2 regions of the Corallincola spongiicola genome follow, and region 2 is predicted to be linked to the other one. Evidence: riboswitches for the same ligand, from Rfam matches in the RefSeq annotation. Region 2 holds a riboswitch; the other holds the start of a gene.

Region 1 (7,683 bases), on a different contig from region 2:
AAACGAGGCTCTGCGCTTTGGTGTCATCACCGAAATCCACGACGAACCATTGGCCGCAGCAATAGCGTTCATCGACTCTCTTTGCCAGCGATCACCTGATGCCATTTCGGCCATTAAGACTTTGTATCAAAAGCACTGGCTAAGCCCCCTTCCACGTATTTTACGGCGGGAAACTTGGTATCAATGGCGTATTCTACTCAGCCGAAACCAATCTATCGCCGTTGCCAAGCAAAAAGGCAAAGATAAGAGCTATCAAAGACGCCAATCTTGGTAGCTCTTAATCGCGAGAAGTTAATTACTGATCTGCCGGCAGGTTGCCGTTACTGCTTGGTTTCACATCAACAGTGACGGGATCGGCAGATGGAAACAGGTGAACATCCCTTTGTGGGAATGGAATACATATCCCCTCTTTATCAAAGCGCTGTTTGACTGACTTTGTTAGGTCCCAAAATACATCCCAGTAGTCCTCAGTCTTAACCCAGGGGCGCACCCAAAAATCAACCGAAGACTCCCCTAAGTTGGCTACTTTTATCATGATTTCTGGTCGTTTTAGTACCGCCGGATGTGAAGAAACAACGTCATGGAGCACCCTTTCGGCATGGTCAATATCGTCTTTGTAACTGATGCCAAACACCATATCGACGCGTCGTACTTTTTCCGCGGTGATATTGGTGATCACATCATTCCAAATCATATTATTCGGTACGACAATCCGTTGATTATCGATTGTTTGAATAGTGGCACTAACGAGACTTAGCTTCTTCACATTGCCCTGCACGCCACCAGCTATCACCATGTCACCAACGTCGAACGGCCGGTAAATCAGGATCATCATTCCAGATGCAAAATTAGACAAGGTGCCCTGTAAAGCGAAACCAATCACTATCCCTGCCACACCAAAACCAGCCAACAGCGGTGCGAGCTGCACCCCCAATTGGCTTAAACCAATCATCAAGCCAATAAAAAATACGACCTTACCAGCCATAGAGATAAAGAACTCTTGCAGTAGCTTGCTCAATTTTAGCTTTGAATTACTGACCGCTTTGGTCGCGACGGTACGGGCAACATCAGCTAAAAGGTGAAAACCGAACAAAATTGCACAAAATACAATTAACTTAACAATGAAGCTGATCGAATTTTCTCCGAACCAATTAGTTGCAGCTTCTGTCCAATTTTCGAGCAGCCTTGATAGTACTTTCACCTCAAATATATCTTCACTAACAGCCCCAGTACTGGTGATCAATACCTGCTTAAAATAGTCAGAATTCACATCAAGAGATTCAAGCACTGTCACTGCAGCCTCAATACTCTCGGTGCAAATTTCTCGTTTAATTCGCAAGCGGCGTAACGCATATTCGATATCTTCTTTTTCATAGGAAGTGGCTTTGGGGAGCTCTGCCGCCAACTCACCAATTCTAGTGTTGGCGAAATTCAGCAGTAAGCTAAGCTCGTTCGCGCGCAACGTAACATCTGCAACCAATAACGCACTCTGTTCAGTCACATCAACGCCGAGCTTGGACTCCCAACCCAATAGTGCCAAGCGTAACGATAACAAGCGGTTAATCCCCCTCTCTACATTAGCCATGGCTAACTCATTTTTTAGAGCTTGCTTACTATCCAATCCATCAAATGCCGCCCGTTTATCTTCTAGATCGCTATTCCTTTGCTGATAGGATCGGTTGAGTATTTGCCCTTGAGCTACCAAGGTATTAGTGATCAAGGTCCGCGTCTCATCGCTAACCGTCGCATCAGGATTAGCGAGCTCCTCTAGCAATCCAGGTAAAACTTCTGTTTGATAATCGAGCAGAGACTGCACGCGCAGATGCAAAAGCAACCTTTGCTCTCCTTTGGCCGTAGCATACTCATCAATAAGCAATTTGCTTGTTTCATGATTATCAACGATACGCCTAACTTCTGAGTCAATATCATCTGCAAGCGCGGGGAATGTAGCGACGGCCAGCAAGATGGAAAACACCTTGCAGAGAAAAAAGGAGGTGAAGCAACGCTTCCTTTGCATATCTAAGTTCCTGAAGAAGTTATAGATCTAACTACTAGTATGCATGAAAATCCTATAATTCAAGTAATCACCGTGTGGAATGTTCACAGGGTGTTACCAAATACAACTGGCATCTCAGCGGTTCAGAGTAGATATTAGTTATTAAGCGCGTTTAGAAGAGGCGAAGCATGATGAAAAAGGTACTACTCACAATCACTGGCGTCACATTAATATTATTGGGCGCAGCGCTAATCATTACACCGGTACCTGGAATACTATTTATGATCATAGGGCTAGCCTGTTTGAGCCTGGTGTATGAACGTCCTAAATCTTTACTGCGCTTGCTGCAAGCAAAGCTACATCACGGCGCACGACGCATTGATAAACGCCGTATGCAGAAAAAACTCTATCGTTAACATCAATATTGAGGAAATTTGCTTTACCCACGCCATAGGGTTGGTGACAATGTAACAATCATTAAGCTGATTGCCCGCTACAGATGTCTAAGAAATTATCCTCATTTGCCGATCTCGCTGCACTAACCGGTCAGGCAGCACCGTCCACGGTGTCGACCAATGAATCACAACAAGATCTTGTTTATAGCACCGACGGTGGTCGCGTGGTAACACAAAAGCATGTCGATACGACGGCGATAATTGGAGACGGTCGTGTTCGGATATCTCGCTCAACGAAAGGCCGCGGAGGGAAAACTGTTTCAGTTGTGACAGGGCTAGCTCTAACTCATTCAGACCTGCAAAAGCTTTGTAAAACCCTAAAGAAACAACTTGGTTGTGGTGGTGTGGTTCGAAACGGCGAACTTGAATTTCAAGGCGACAAACGCGACCTACTGCTTAACGAACTAACTAAAGCTGGCTACCAAGCCAAATTAAGCGGTGGCTAAAACAATGAAAAAATATCTTACTCTTCTAGTGCTGCTTATCGTTTGTGCCTGCGCTGGTCCATTCTTTATTAAAGGCCCCGATGGCAAACCATTGCTAACCACCGCAACGATCTTTCCTCAAGATCAAAGTACCGTTTGGCGATACTGGAAAAACCGTATTTTGTTATCGTTTAAAATGCTAAGCCGACAGGCGCAGGAGAAATTAGGTGTCGAAGCTGACGCACCTAACGTGTACCGGTGGCAGGACGAACAAGGCAATTGGCATTACGGAGATGCTGAAGCGGGCAATAAAGCGGGCGCTCAAACCGAGCAAGTAAAACTTAAACCGGCAAAAATTGTTGGGCTTGACGGGCCATTACAGGAAGAAGATAAACCCACCGAAGCACCGGCGGCTGCTGATGGTGTCTCTCTCAGTGAATACACCGAGCGTCTCGGTAATATTAAGCTTGATGCAGAAGAAGCAAAGCGACTAATGGAACAAAGAAACGCTGCGCTGGAAAAATCAGAATAGAAAACTCAACAGCAACGTCAACTCCTGGCGTTTCTGGTATTGCTCCCCTATTTCATCATTTGCATCAGTTATGGCTCGCCTTAACATGAGTAGTTGTAAAACTATTGTCACTATTTAGTTAAAACTCATTTATAATTGCTCTCGGCCAAGGGGTGTTCTTGTTCAGAACTGAGACATCAATGATGAACCCTTTGAACCTGAACCGGCTGGTACCGGCGTAGGAATGGCGCTTTTCATCGAGCACAAATACCAGCCCCAATCTTCCCCAAAAACTGGTAAATGCATATATGCTCTTTTCCACTCTACCCCGTAAAACTAAGCTTGCCGCCGCCATCATTACCACTTTGGGTATCCCTCTGCCTGTATTCAGCGCAGCACCTACGGTAGCAGATGAAGATATAGAGCATATCAAAGTTACCTCCAGCTTCCGCTCCGAATCACTACAACACTCAGCTTCGAGCATTACTGTTCTAGACAGTAGCCTGATCCAAGACGAGGGCGGCGAACATTTTGAAGACCTCTTACACAACGTTGCCAATTTAAGTTGGGCAGGTGGAAGTTCCCGGCCAAAGTACTTTCAAATCCGAGGTGTAGGTGAACAAGAGGAGTATCAAGGGGCCCCCAACAGTTCTGTTGGTTTTGTTGTCGATGACATTGATCTTTCTGGCTTGGGAATGACCTCCAGTCTTTATGACATAGAGCAGGTGGAAGTGTTGCGTGGCCCCCAAGGCACCCGTTTTGGCGCTAATGCCCTAGCAGGTATGATCTATACGACCAGTAATGATCCGACTGACACGAGAGAGTTTGGTGCAGAGATCAGTGGTGGCCAAGAAGACCTATTCAGTTATGCAGGTTTTGCCTCTGGCCCAGTTGATAACAGCGGTGATCTGCTCTATCGCGTTTCGATACAGCAACATAACGAAAATGGCTTCAGAGATAACGATTATCTCGGTTCAGACGATAGCAACGAACGTGACGAACTAACATTACGTAGTAAGTTTCGCTGGTTTGCGAGTGATGAATTGCAAGTTGATTTAGCCCTGCTCTACGCCAACTTTGACAATGGCTATGACGCTTGGACATTAGACAATAATGGTTTTACCACCCTAACCGACCAACCTGGTAAGGATAAGCAGGAAACAACAGGCGGCTCCCTTAAGCTAAACTGGGAGCTTAATGAATTTGTTGATCTGGTATCAATATCCAGTGCTGCACATACCAATCACCGTCATGCCTATGATGGCGACTGGGCAAATCCAGAATATTGGTCTGCGTTGAGCTGTACTGATTATTATGATGAAAACGGCAATGGCGATTTCACTGACCAGATCCCCTGTCAGTACGACTACACTTGGGACAAACAGGCCACTCGTGACACTTACACTCAGGAAGTTCGCTTGTTATCTACTGAAGAATCAAGGCTTTTTAGCGGCACTACTGACTGGTTGACCGGGTTGTATATACAACGTTTAGAGGAAGATAATGACCTGGAAAGCTACTATAACGGCTTCCCCGATCTGTTCCTGCAGAGTGACTACGAAGCAACTAGCATTGCGCTATTTGGTCAGTTAGACACGCAGCTCAATGCCGCTACCAGTTTGTCATTAGGACTTAGAGTAGAACAGCGAGACGCTTCATACGATGATGACGGTGGTGACTCCTTTGATCCAGACGAAACGATGTGGGGCGGCCATATCACACTCAACTACTTAATCAATGAACGCTGGCAAAGTTACGGCAAACTGGCGCGCGGATATAAGGCTGGAGGGTTCAACACCGGTTTACCCGATGATTTCAGTGATAACCGAGAGTTCGACAGTGAAACACTGGATAATCTTGAATTCGGCATAAAGGGATACTGGCCAGAGCAGCAAGTATCAGTGCAGGCTGCCCTGTTTTATATGCATCGAGATGATCAACAAGTGGAAGCCTCTACTCAAGATCCGAACAACCCTCAGCGCTTCTTCCTATATACCGCGAATGCAACCAATTCCGATAGCTATGGCTTAGAGTTAGAAACGTCGTGGCAAGCGACGGATAATCTTACTCTGTACTCAAGTCTAGGCTTATTAGATACTGAATTTGACGACTATGTCGTCACCCAAGCAGATGGCTCTGAGCTCGATTTATCTGGTCGAGAACTAGCACATTCTCCCAATTATCAGTTCAGTATTGGTGCCACATGGCGTAACGATGAAGGCTGGTTTGCCAATATCAACTTGAACGGCTCTGATGGCTATTACTACTCAGATAATCACGATCAAAAAGCTGACAGCTACGAGTTACTTAACGCACGTTTAGGCTATGAAAAAGAAGATTGGTCCGTGTATCTGTGGGGCAGAAACATCACAGACGAAAAGTATGGTGTCCGTGGCTTCTACTTTGGGAACGAACCCGATCAGGATTGGGCTCCCAAACTTTATGAACGCTACGGCGATCCGCAACAATTCGGTGTTACTTTCCGCTATCACTATCTATAGGAATCATCATGAAAACGGCCGTCGAAATTAGTCTCTACCCGCTACAGGATAACTACATCGATATCATCAAGTGGTTTATTGGTCGTTTAGATGCTTACCCACAACTCGAGCGTAAAACCAATGGCATGAGCACTCAAATTCAAGGCGACCACAATGCCATTATGACTATTTTAAGTGATGAGATGGCGAACGCCTATCAGAAATGGGGACGCGGTGTGTTTGTGTGTAAGTTTATTCCCGGCGGGGTCAATCTTGACCATAGTGAATAGCGTCATATCTGATGACTGAACAATCTTTTTCATGGTGGCAGCAAGCGATAAACCAACTTCATGGTATGTGGGGATGGGAGTTGGTGGCTGTCATACTTGCTCTGGCCTACCTGATACTAGCAATGAACCGCAGCCAATGGTGCTGGCCTGCTGCATTCGCAAGCACACTCATATATACCGTGCTTTTTTGGCAAGTTGCACTACTCATGGAATCAGCCCTAAATGTCTACTACATGATAATGGCGATTTATGGCTTTTATCTCTGGCACAGGGACACGGCTGAGAACCAACAACTAATGGTTATATCTTGGTCAGGGCAAAAGCACTTTGCTATCGTCAGCGTAGTCACTCTGCTTTCTTTGATTGCAGGCTACCTGATGTCTACCTACACCCATGCTGAGTTTGCTTACTTAGATGCCGCGACCACCTGTTTTGCAGTCTACACCACCTACCTTGTCGCCATCCGTGTACTACAAAACTGGTTGTATTGGATAGTTATCGATGGCGTATCGATCTATCTCTATTTCGAAAAAGGCCTCTATCTAACCGCGTTGCTTTTTGCTATCTACATTGTGCTGGCAATACTGGGCTACTTCAGCTGGCAACGTAAGCATAGGCAGCAGGAACTATCACAGTGTCACCAGAGCTGATCGCCAGAGACTGCTTAGCGCGTGTTCCTCAAGCGCTTCTTTGTGGGCCACTGGAGAGCTTATCCATAAGCCCACTCAATCAAGGCCTTGGCAATACAGTCTTTGCCATCAGCCAGGGGGATAAGCCGCCTAAACAAGTCCTACGCCTTCTCAATCAAAACTTGGCGCTGATTAATCGCCACAATGAAGCTTTGGTCTGGCAACGATGCGCTGATATAGGTATCGCACCCGCACTCCTGTTCTGGAGTCATGAGCATCAATTCTGTGTCACAGACTATGTATGCCAACAAACGCCTTTCGTATTGGATATAGAGGCTCTGAGCCGCTTATTGGTTCGTCTGCATGCTTTACCTGCGCTACCCACCACGTCATATTCATATCAGCACCGCGTTGAATACTACTGGAATAACCTGGCTGAAAAATCACATCCTCAGTGGATCACTGCGCTGAAGCCGTACATCACTCAAATACCAAACATCGTCAGTTCAATTGAACAGAGTAAACTGCCCTCGTGTGTTTGCCATCACGACCTAACACCTGAGAATATTTTGATCGGCAACGACGGAATGCAGTTAATCGATTTTGAGTATGCCGATCAAGGTCACCCACTATTTGACCTTGCCAGCGCAACCGACGCGCTAGATAGCAGCAATAGTGACCTGTTATGGCAACATTACGCAGCACAACGGGGCATTAGTACGAGTAATCGGAACGAACAATTATCGTGGCAGAGCGCACAAACGCTATACACGTTACTCAGTCTATTGTGGGTATTGTCGGAGCAAGTCGTTCATTATCGATGCGAGCAACGCGCGTCAACACTGAACCTTCTTGCCAACCGCTATATGCAACGGCTCTCCAATAACGATTTTTCGT
Region 2 (7,683 bases):
TCGTTTCAAGAGTGCGCTGCGGGATGTCGGTAAAGCACTGGGGATTGAACAGAGCCTGCTGGAATACTGGCTACACCAAGTGGATCGCCGTGACCGTGAGCAGAGCTGGCAGCAACAACTGGTGGCGCTGGGGGTGGCGGATCTGCCGATGGGTCAGTTGTTGATCCAGTGGGTTAACGAGTTGATCGGCTTTCCCCGTCATCTATCACAGCATGTCGGTGGCTTTATTATCTCCGCTGGTCCGCTACATCAACTGGTACCGATCGAAAATGCCGCGATGGCAGAGCGTACCGTGATCCAGTGGGACAAAGATGATTTGGAAGATCTTGGTTTGCTGAAAGTGGATGTGCTGGCATTGGGCATGCTAACCGCCATTCGTAAATGCTTTGCATTGATCCAGCAACAGAGCGGACAACCGATGGGGATGGCGCAGGTGGTGTGGGAGCAGCCTGAGGTGTATGAGATGCTGTGCCGCGCCGATACTGTCGGCGTGTTTCAGATCGAATCCCGTGCTCAGTCGAATATGCTGCCTAGATTAAAACCTCGCTGCTACTACGATCTGGTAGTACAGATCGCCATCGTCCGACCTGGGCCGATCCAAGGGGACATGGTGCATCCTTATTTACGTCGGCGGCAGGGTTTGGAACCGGTGGCATATCCAAATGCAGCGCTAGAGGCGGTGCTGTCTCGTACCCTTGGCGTTCCCCTGTTTCAGGAACAGGTGATCAAATTGGCGATGGTGGCAGCGGGCTTTAGTGCTGGCGAAGCGGATCAGTTACGGCGGGCGATGGCGAGTTGGAAGAAGAGCGGCCAACTGGATCTGTTTGAAAAAAAATTTTTGCGGGGCATGGCTGACAATGGTTATGACGAAGCGTTTGCAGTGCAGGTATTTCGTCAGATCCGTGGCTTTGGTGAGTATGGATTCCCTGAGTCCCATTCAGCGAGTTTTGCGCTGCTGGCTTATGTGTCGGCTTGGCTTAAATGCCACTATCCGGCCGCTTTTTGTTGTGCGCTGCTAAATAGCCAGCCGATGGGATTTTATAGCCCTGACCAGTTGGTACAGGATCTGAAACGCCACGGCATCGGCGTATTGCCTGTGGATATCTGTTATAGCGATTGGGATCATAAGCTGCAGAACGAACAGCGGAAAGAGGGGGCTGCAGAGACCTCCCAGCCAAGTCCGAGGTTGCGTTTGGGGTTACGCCTAGTGAAAGGTTTGTCTTACGCCACGGCTGCGCTATTGGTTGCCCAGCGCCCAGCGCAGGGATTCGCTGATATGGCTGACTTTCAGCAGCGAATTGCAAGCAAACGCAGCATAGCTAAAGACCAAATGGAAGCGCTGGCGGCGGCCGGTGCTTTTCGCTCTTTAGGCGGGCACCGCTATCAAACGCGCTGGCTGCTGTCCGGTGCCGAGCAGGCAACACCGCTACTTGCGGCGAGGATCGATGATGGTGGTATTGAGTTGGCGGCGCCGACAGAGTCGGCAGCACTCTTCGCCGATTACGCTGCAATGGGCTTGTCGCTGGAGCGCCATCCTTTGGCCATGTTACGGCAACAAGGGGCTCTGTATCGTTGTCAGACGGCCGCAGAGCTCAGCACCATGCGCCATGGCGCGTTAGTTACCGTGGTGGGACTGGTGACGGGACGACAGCGCCCTGGTACCGCCTCGGGAGTGACCTTTATTACTCTGGAAGATGAAACCGGGAATGCCAATGTGGTGGTGTGGCAGGCAACGGCGCGGGCACAAAAACAGCCCTATTTGACTGCCCGATTGTTGGAAGTCAGGGGCGTGTTAGATCAGCAAGGGGAGGTAGTGCACCTGATTGCTGGTAAACTGACGGATCGGAGCGATGAGTTACACGCGCTGCGATTAAAGTCGCGGGATTTCTGCTAACTCTCTAATTCTGCTAATTTAAACCTGAGACAAAGATAACGAAGGATGACCCATGGACAATGATTCGGCTTTAGATCTGACTTTAGAGGCTATCGATCAGGTGAATAGCCAAGACCCCAATATGGAATTTTGTCATGAGGTCGAAGTGCCAAAAGAGCTGTTATATGGGCAACGGATGAGTGAGCGGTTGGCACAGTTTGCGCCGGGTGCCAGTGAGCATCTGCAGATCGCGGCTCGTGCGCAGCATATTAAGCGGTGGGCGATCCCACGCAGCGATTATCCGATGGATCGTCAGGGTTATCATCAGTGGCGTACCGATTTGGGCAAAATGCACGCAGACTTGGCTGCGGAATTAATGCGTGAGCAAGGCTACAGCGAAGACGATGCGGTACGTACCCAACAACTGCTGCGCAAAGAGAAAATTAAGCGTGATGCTGAATGCCAGACCTTAGAAGATGTTATCTGTCTGGTTTTTCTGGAGTATTACTTCGCTGACTTTGCAGCCAAGCATACGGAAGAGAAGATGTTAGGCATTATTCGTAAGACTTGGGCAAAGATGTCTGAGGCGGGTCATGCCGCAGCGTTGCAACTTGATTTACCTGAAGCCATGTTGGCACTGGTTAAGCGCGCGTTGAGCTAAATATGTAAATGAAATTGTTAACATTTCGTGTGATTTCAAAGTAAGAGAGCAAATTGTTGCTCTCTTTTTTTGAGTAAATTTCCAACGGTTTGGACTATTGCCATTTTGTAGGTGTGATCTGGGTCGCAAATTATCCCGTATTTGAGCGTACTGGCTTCGCTTTGTTGTCATAAAACTATTTTCAGTGCAGAAAAATCTTTGTAAAACCGAGTGTTATAAAAAAGTTACTTTTTTTCGCTAAAAAATTTAACAAAACGTAAACAATTGACTAAAATTGCATCATTAAATGACGAATAAATAGCTAATTGAGAATTTGTTGCGCTAGATCAGACCGTATTTTTTAGTGATTACTACTCTTAGCGCAGACCAATTTATAACCAATTTTAAATAACCCAGTTGGAGATTGTAATGGATAAAGCCATGACCGCAGCAGAAGTGGAAGCGCTGCGAAAACAACTGGCGACGGATCGCACTGTGATGGTGGATATTTTTGATCACCTAAAGCAACTCGTTCTGATCGCTGACGAAAGCAGCCCTCAGGCCACAAATGAAGAGAGTTACGCTGCCTGAAGTTCAGGGCTTTATCTCTTGCACTAGTTTTTAAAGGGTCGCACTTGTGCGGCCCTTTCTATTTCCCCTATACTCGTTGCCAATATCTTGTCGGAGTGCCGAGCTACCTTTGGGTAGATAGGCTGAGATCGCGAAAGCGGGATCCGTTGAACCTGATCAGGTTAATGCCTGCGAAGGGAAACAAGAGGGCGTGTCCCTGTTGTCTATCGCAAACAGCTGCGATACCTAGCAGAAGCCATAGCCCTTAATCCTACTGAACCACTCATCTATCGGTGCGCCGGCGTTAACTGTTACTACGGATTAACGTGAGGCCACAATGACACAAACCACGACTGTTTCAGAAAGCAATCCACGGCGCGACGCCCGTGCCGCCGCGCAAGCATTTTTTGCCAATTTGGCAGATCTCTCTTTTCCTAATTCGCATAAAGTTTTTGTGCAGGGTGAATTACCTGGCGTGAAAGTGGGGATGCGTGAAATTTCGTTGTCGCCAACCTTAGTTGGTGGCACAAAAGCGCAGCCTGAATTTGAAGATAACGCGCCGATCCGCGTTTATGATACCTCAGGCTACTACACAGAAGCTGATGCCAGCATCGACCTGCAACGCGGTTTACCGCGCTTGCGTCAACAATGGATTGAAGCGCGCAATGACACTGAAGCGCTCGCTGGTGCCAGCTCACTGTTTGCCCAGCAGCGTCTTGCCGACGAAGGCTTAGACCATATCCGTTTTGAGCATCTGCCTAAGCCGAAAAGAGCTTTGGCGGGACGTTGCGTCACCCAAATGCATTACGCCCGCGCAGGCGTGATCACCCCAGAGATGGAATACATTGCGTTGCGTGAAAATATGGGCCGGGCTGAAGTGGCTGCGGAGCTGGCTGTGCAACATCCGGGCGAGGCATTCGGTGCGAATTTACCAAAGCAGATAACAGCGGAATTTGTTCGTAACGAAGTGGCTGAAGGGCGGGCGATTATTCCAGCCAATATCAATCACCCAGAGTCGGAGCCGATGATTATTGGCCGTAATTTTTTGGTCAAAGTGAATGCCAATATCGGTAACTCGGCGGTGACCTCTTCGATTGAGGAAGAGGTAGAAAAGCTGGTGTGGTCAACCCGCTGGGGCGCCGACACTGTGATGGACCTGTCAACGGGTCGCTATATTCACGAAACCCGTGAGTGGATCATTCGTAATAGCCCGGTGCCGATTGGCACCGTACCTATCTATCAGGCGCTGGAAAAAGTGAAAGGGGTGGCGGAAGATCTCACTTGGGATGTATTCCGTGACACCTTGATTGAGCAGTGTGAACAGGGCGTTGATTACTTCACCATTCATGCCGGCGTGTTGCTGGCCTATGTGCCGATGACGGCGAAGCGGATGACAGGTATCGTTTCCCGTGGTGGTTCAATCATGGCGAAATGGTGCTTGTCTCACCATCAGGAAAACTTCCTCTATAGCCACTTCCGCGATATTTGCGAAATCTGTGCTGCCTATGACGTTTCCCTCAGCCTGGGTGATGGCTTGCGTCCAGGCTCGGTCGCGGATGCTAACGATCAGGCACAATTCAGTGAACTATATACCTTGGGTGAGCTGACCAAAATCGCTTGGGAATATGATGTGCAGGTGATGATCGAAGGTCCTGGTCATGTGCCGATGCAGTTGATCAAGGAGAACATGGATAAGCAGCTCTCCGCCTGCCATGAAGCGCCTTTCTATACGTTGGGGCCGCTGACCACAGATATTGCGCCCGGTTATGATCACATCACATCAGGTATTGGTGCCGCGCAGATCGGTTGGTACGGCTGCGCTATGTTGTGTTACGTAACGCCAAAAGAGCACCTTGGCTTGCCAAATAAAGCCGACGTGAAAGAGGGGTTGATCACTTACAAGATCGCTGCCCATGCGGCCGATTTAGCCAAAGGCCATCCCGGTGCTCAAGTACGGGACAACGCGCTCTCCAAAGCACGTTTTGAGTTCCGCTGGGAAGATCAATTTAATCTCTCCCTTGACCCCGATACCGCCCGTGCTTATCACGATGAAACAATCCCCCAGCAGTCGGGCAAGCTGGCGCACTTCTGTTCCATGTGTGGGCCGAAATTCTGCTCGATGAAGATCTCTCAAGAGGTGCGTGAATTTGCCGCCAAGCAGGAGCAGATCAGCATTAAGCTGCTGGATGAAACTATTACGGTGGCAGTGGACAGTGTCGAAGGAGCCGAGCAAGGGATGGCGAAGATGTCTGAAACCTTCCGCCAGCAAGGCAGCGAACTCTACAAAGCGCCGACCGACGTTGCCGCTGCAGAAGGGGAGAAAGTCAGCGAATGATCACCCCTTATACCTGTGGTGGTGAGCTGGTTGCCGGTGGTGGAGAAGGCCAAGCCTCTGCCATCGTTTGGGCTATTGGTGGTTCGGATTGTAGTGCGGGAGCCGGTATTCAAGCGGATCTGCAGGCGATTAATGGCTTAGGTGCCCATGGTTGTACTGTGGTCACCGCTGTGACGGCGCAGAACTCGGTGGCTGTTTCTCAGGTTAATCCAGTGTCTGATCTGGTACTGCAATCTCAGCTGGATGTGTTGCTTGCGGATCTGCCACCGCGGATCATCAAGATCGGCTTGTTGGCCACGGTGTCACAAGTGGTCATGGTCAGCCAATGGCTGCAGCAGTTAAAACAAACATCGGAGCAAACAGGGCATCGCGTACCGCTGGTGATCTATGATCCCGTTGCGGTGGCGAGTAGCGGAGACAACTTAGTTGCTGAGTCCACCTTGGCTGCGGTTACTAAACACTTGCTACCTTGGATCGATCTACTCACGCCGAACGCCATGGAGGCCGCACAGTTAGCGGGTATGGCATTGCAAGATGATTTGCTACCTGAACCCGTGATCAAGCAACTACTGGCGCTGGGCGTCGGGTCGGTCTTGCTCAAAGGTGGGCATTATCAACTGCTGGCTGATCACTGTTTGGATTATTGGAGCAATGGAGACAGTCAGCGCTATCTTTCAGCGCCACGTTTGGACACCGCCCATGGCCATGGTACGGGGTGTAGTTTGGCTAGCGCCATCGCGGCGATCTGGGCGCAAGGGTATGCATTAGAAGATGCCCTGGTGTTTGCCCGTGGTTATCTGCAGCAGGGCTTAGCTGCGGCAGTGTCAGTGGGTGCTGGCGCCGGCCCTGTAAAGCATTTGGGATGGCCAACGGATAGCGTTATGTTGCCGCGAGTTGGTGCATCGCTGGCTGAGTTAACAGCGTCGGATGAGCTGGTTTCGCCAGTACCTTTTGCACCTTGCCCGCAACGTTTGGGTTTATATCCGGTGGTCGATTCTGTTGCTTGGCTTGCGCGTTTGCTCGCGGCGGGCGTTAAGACATTGCAGCTGCGGATTAAGGATCCTCAGTCGCCAGATCTGCGCCAGCAGATAGCGGCAGCGGTGGCTCTTGGGCATCAATATCAAGCGCGTCTGTTTATTAATGATCACTGGCAGTTGGCTATCGAGTTGGGTGCCTATGGTGTTCATCTGGGACAGGAAGATCTACAAACCGCCGATCTGGCAGCCATTAAGCGCGCTGGATTGCGTTTGGGCATCAGTACCCATGGTATCTATGAGCTGCTACGTGCTGCCCAGTTGCGACCTAGCTACTTGGCGCTTGGCCATATCTTTGCCACCCAAACCAAGCAGATGCCTTCTCAGCCTCAGGGGCTATTTCGCCTGGCGCAGCAGGTGCAACTGCTACCCAATACGCCGCTGGTGGCCATTGGCGGCATTGATGCCGAACGCGCCAGCGCAGTGATGAACACTGGGGTGGGGAGCTTCGCGGTAGTCAGTGCGATCACTAAAGCCACTGCGGCGGAATCGATGATTGCGAAATTACAGCATATTGCCGGTGATCCTGTGGCTGTTGCTGAGACAAATAGAGTGGCAGGAGCCTGCTTATGATCACTGTAAAAGTAAACGGTGAGGCGGTGGACTGCCCTGTCAGCTCGACCGTCGCCGATCTGCTGCGGTTAACTGAAGTCGACACCCTTGGGGTGGCGATTGCAGTCAATCAACAGGTATTACCAAGGGCGCAGTGGCATCTGCATGAGTTGGTTGGCGATGAAGAGTTGCAGCTATTTAAGGCGATCGCCGGTGGCTAAATTGAACAGTGAGATTACACCATGTTAAGCATAGCGAAGAAGCAATTCAGCAGTCGGTTATTCTCCGGCACCGGTAAGTTTGCCAGTCGTCAATGGATGACCGACGCATTGCTGGCCAGTGGCAGTGAGTTGGTCACCATGGCGATGAAACGGGTGGACTTTAACGCCAGTGATGACGATATCTTGCAGCCTCTGATCGATGCGGGTGTGTCACTACTGCCCAATACCTCTGGTGCTAAAAGCGCCGAAGAAGCGGTGTTTGCAGCCAATTTGGCGCGCGAGGCGTTAGGTACCGAATGGGTTAAGCTGGAGATCCATCCGGATCCCAAATACCTACTGCCAGATCCTATTGAAACCCTATCAGCAGCAGAAACGTTGGTGAAACAGGGCTTTGTGGTGATGCCTTATGTTCATGCCGATCCTGTGCTGTGTAAACGGCTAGAGGAGGTGGGTTGTGC

The links. Region 2 has a riboswitch for thiamine pyrophosphate ahead of thiC (phosphomethylpyrimidine synthase ThiC). Riboswitches for the same ligand answer to the same signal wherever they lie in the genome.
Region 1: linked by a shared signal. The riboswitch ahead of EXY25_RS02185 (TonB-dependent receptor) and the one ahead of thiC (phosphomethylpyrimidine synthase ThiC) in region 2 are both predicted to bind thiamine pyrophosphate.

The regions. Positions count from the first base shown of each region.
Region 1 covers NZ_SHLY01000001.1:504,662-512,344, reverse strand. The annotation lists gene EXY25_RS02210 (crotonase/enoyl-CoA hydratase family protein) at 1-274, shown strand, start outside; gene EXY25_RS02205 (mechanosensitive ion channel family protein) at 296-2,017, opposite strand; gene EXY25_RS02200 (PGPGW domain-containing protein) at 2,185-2,412, shown strand; gene EXY25_RS02195 (translation initiation factor) at 2,496-2,897, shown strand; gene EXY25_RS02190 (DUF4124 domain-containing protein) at 2,902-3,408, shown strand; TPP riboswitch at 3,547-3,649, shown strand; gene EXY25_RS02185 (TonB-dependent receptor) at 3,696-5,888, shown strand; gene EXY25_RS02180 (YkoF family thiamine/hydroxymethylpyrimidine-binding protein) at 5,897-6,157, shown strand; gene pnuC (nicotinamide riboside transporter PnuC) at 6,169-6,807, shown strand; gene EXY25_RS02170 (phosphotransferase) at 6,792-7,683, shown strand, end outside.
Region 2 covers NZ_SHLY01000003.1:12,145-19,827, forward strand. The annotation lists gene EXY25_RS10425 (error-prone DNA polymerase) at 1-1,894, shown strand, start outside; gene EXY25_RS10430 (DUF4202 domain-containing protein) at 1,947-2,534, shown strand; gene EXY25_RS18765 (hypothetical protein) at 2,943-3,104, shown strand; TPP riboswitch at 3,186-3,301, shown strand; gene thiC (phosphomethylpyrimidine synthase ThiC) at 3,421-5,418, shown strand; gene thiE (thiamine phosphate synthase) at 5,415-7,025, shown strand; gene thiS (sulfur carrier protein ThiS) at 7,022-7,225, shown strand; gene EXY25_RS10450 (thiazole synthase) at 7,247-7,683, shown strand, end outside.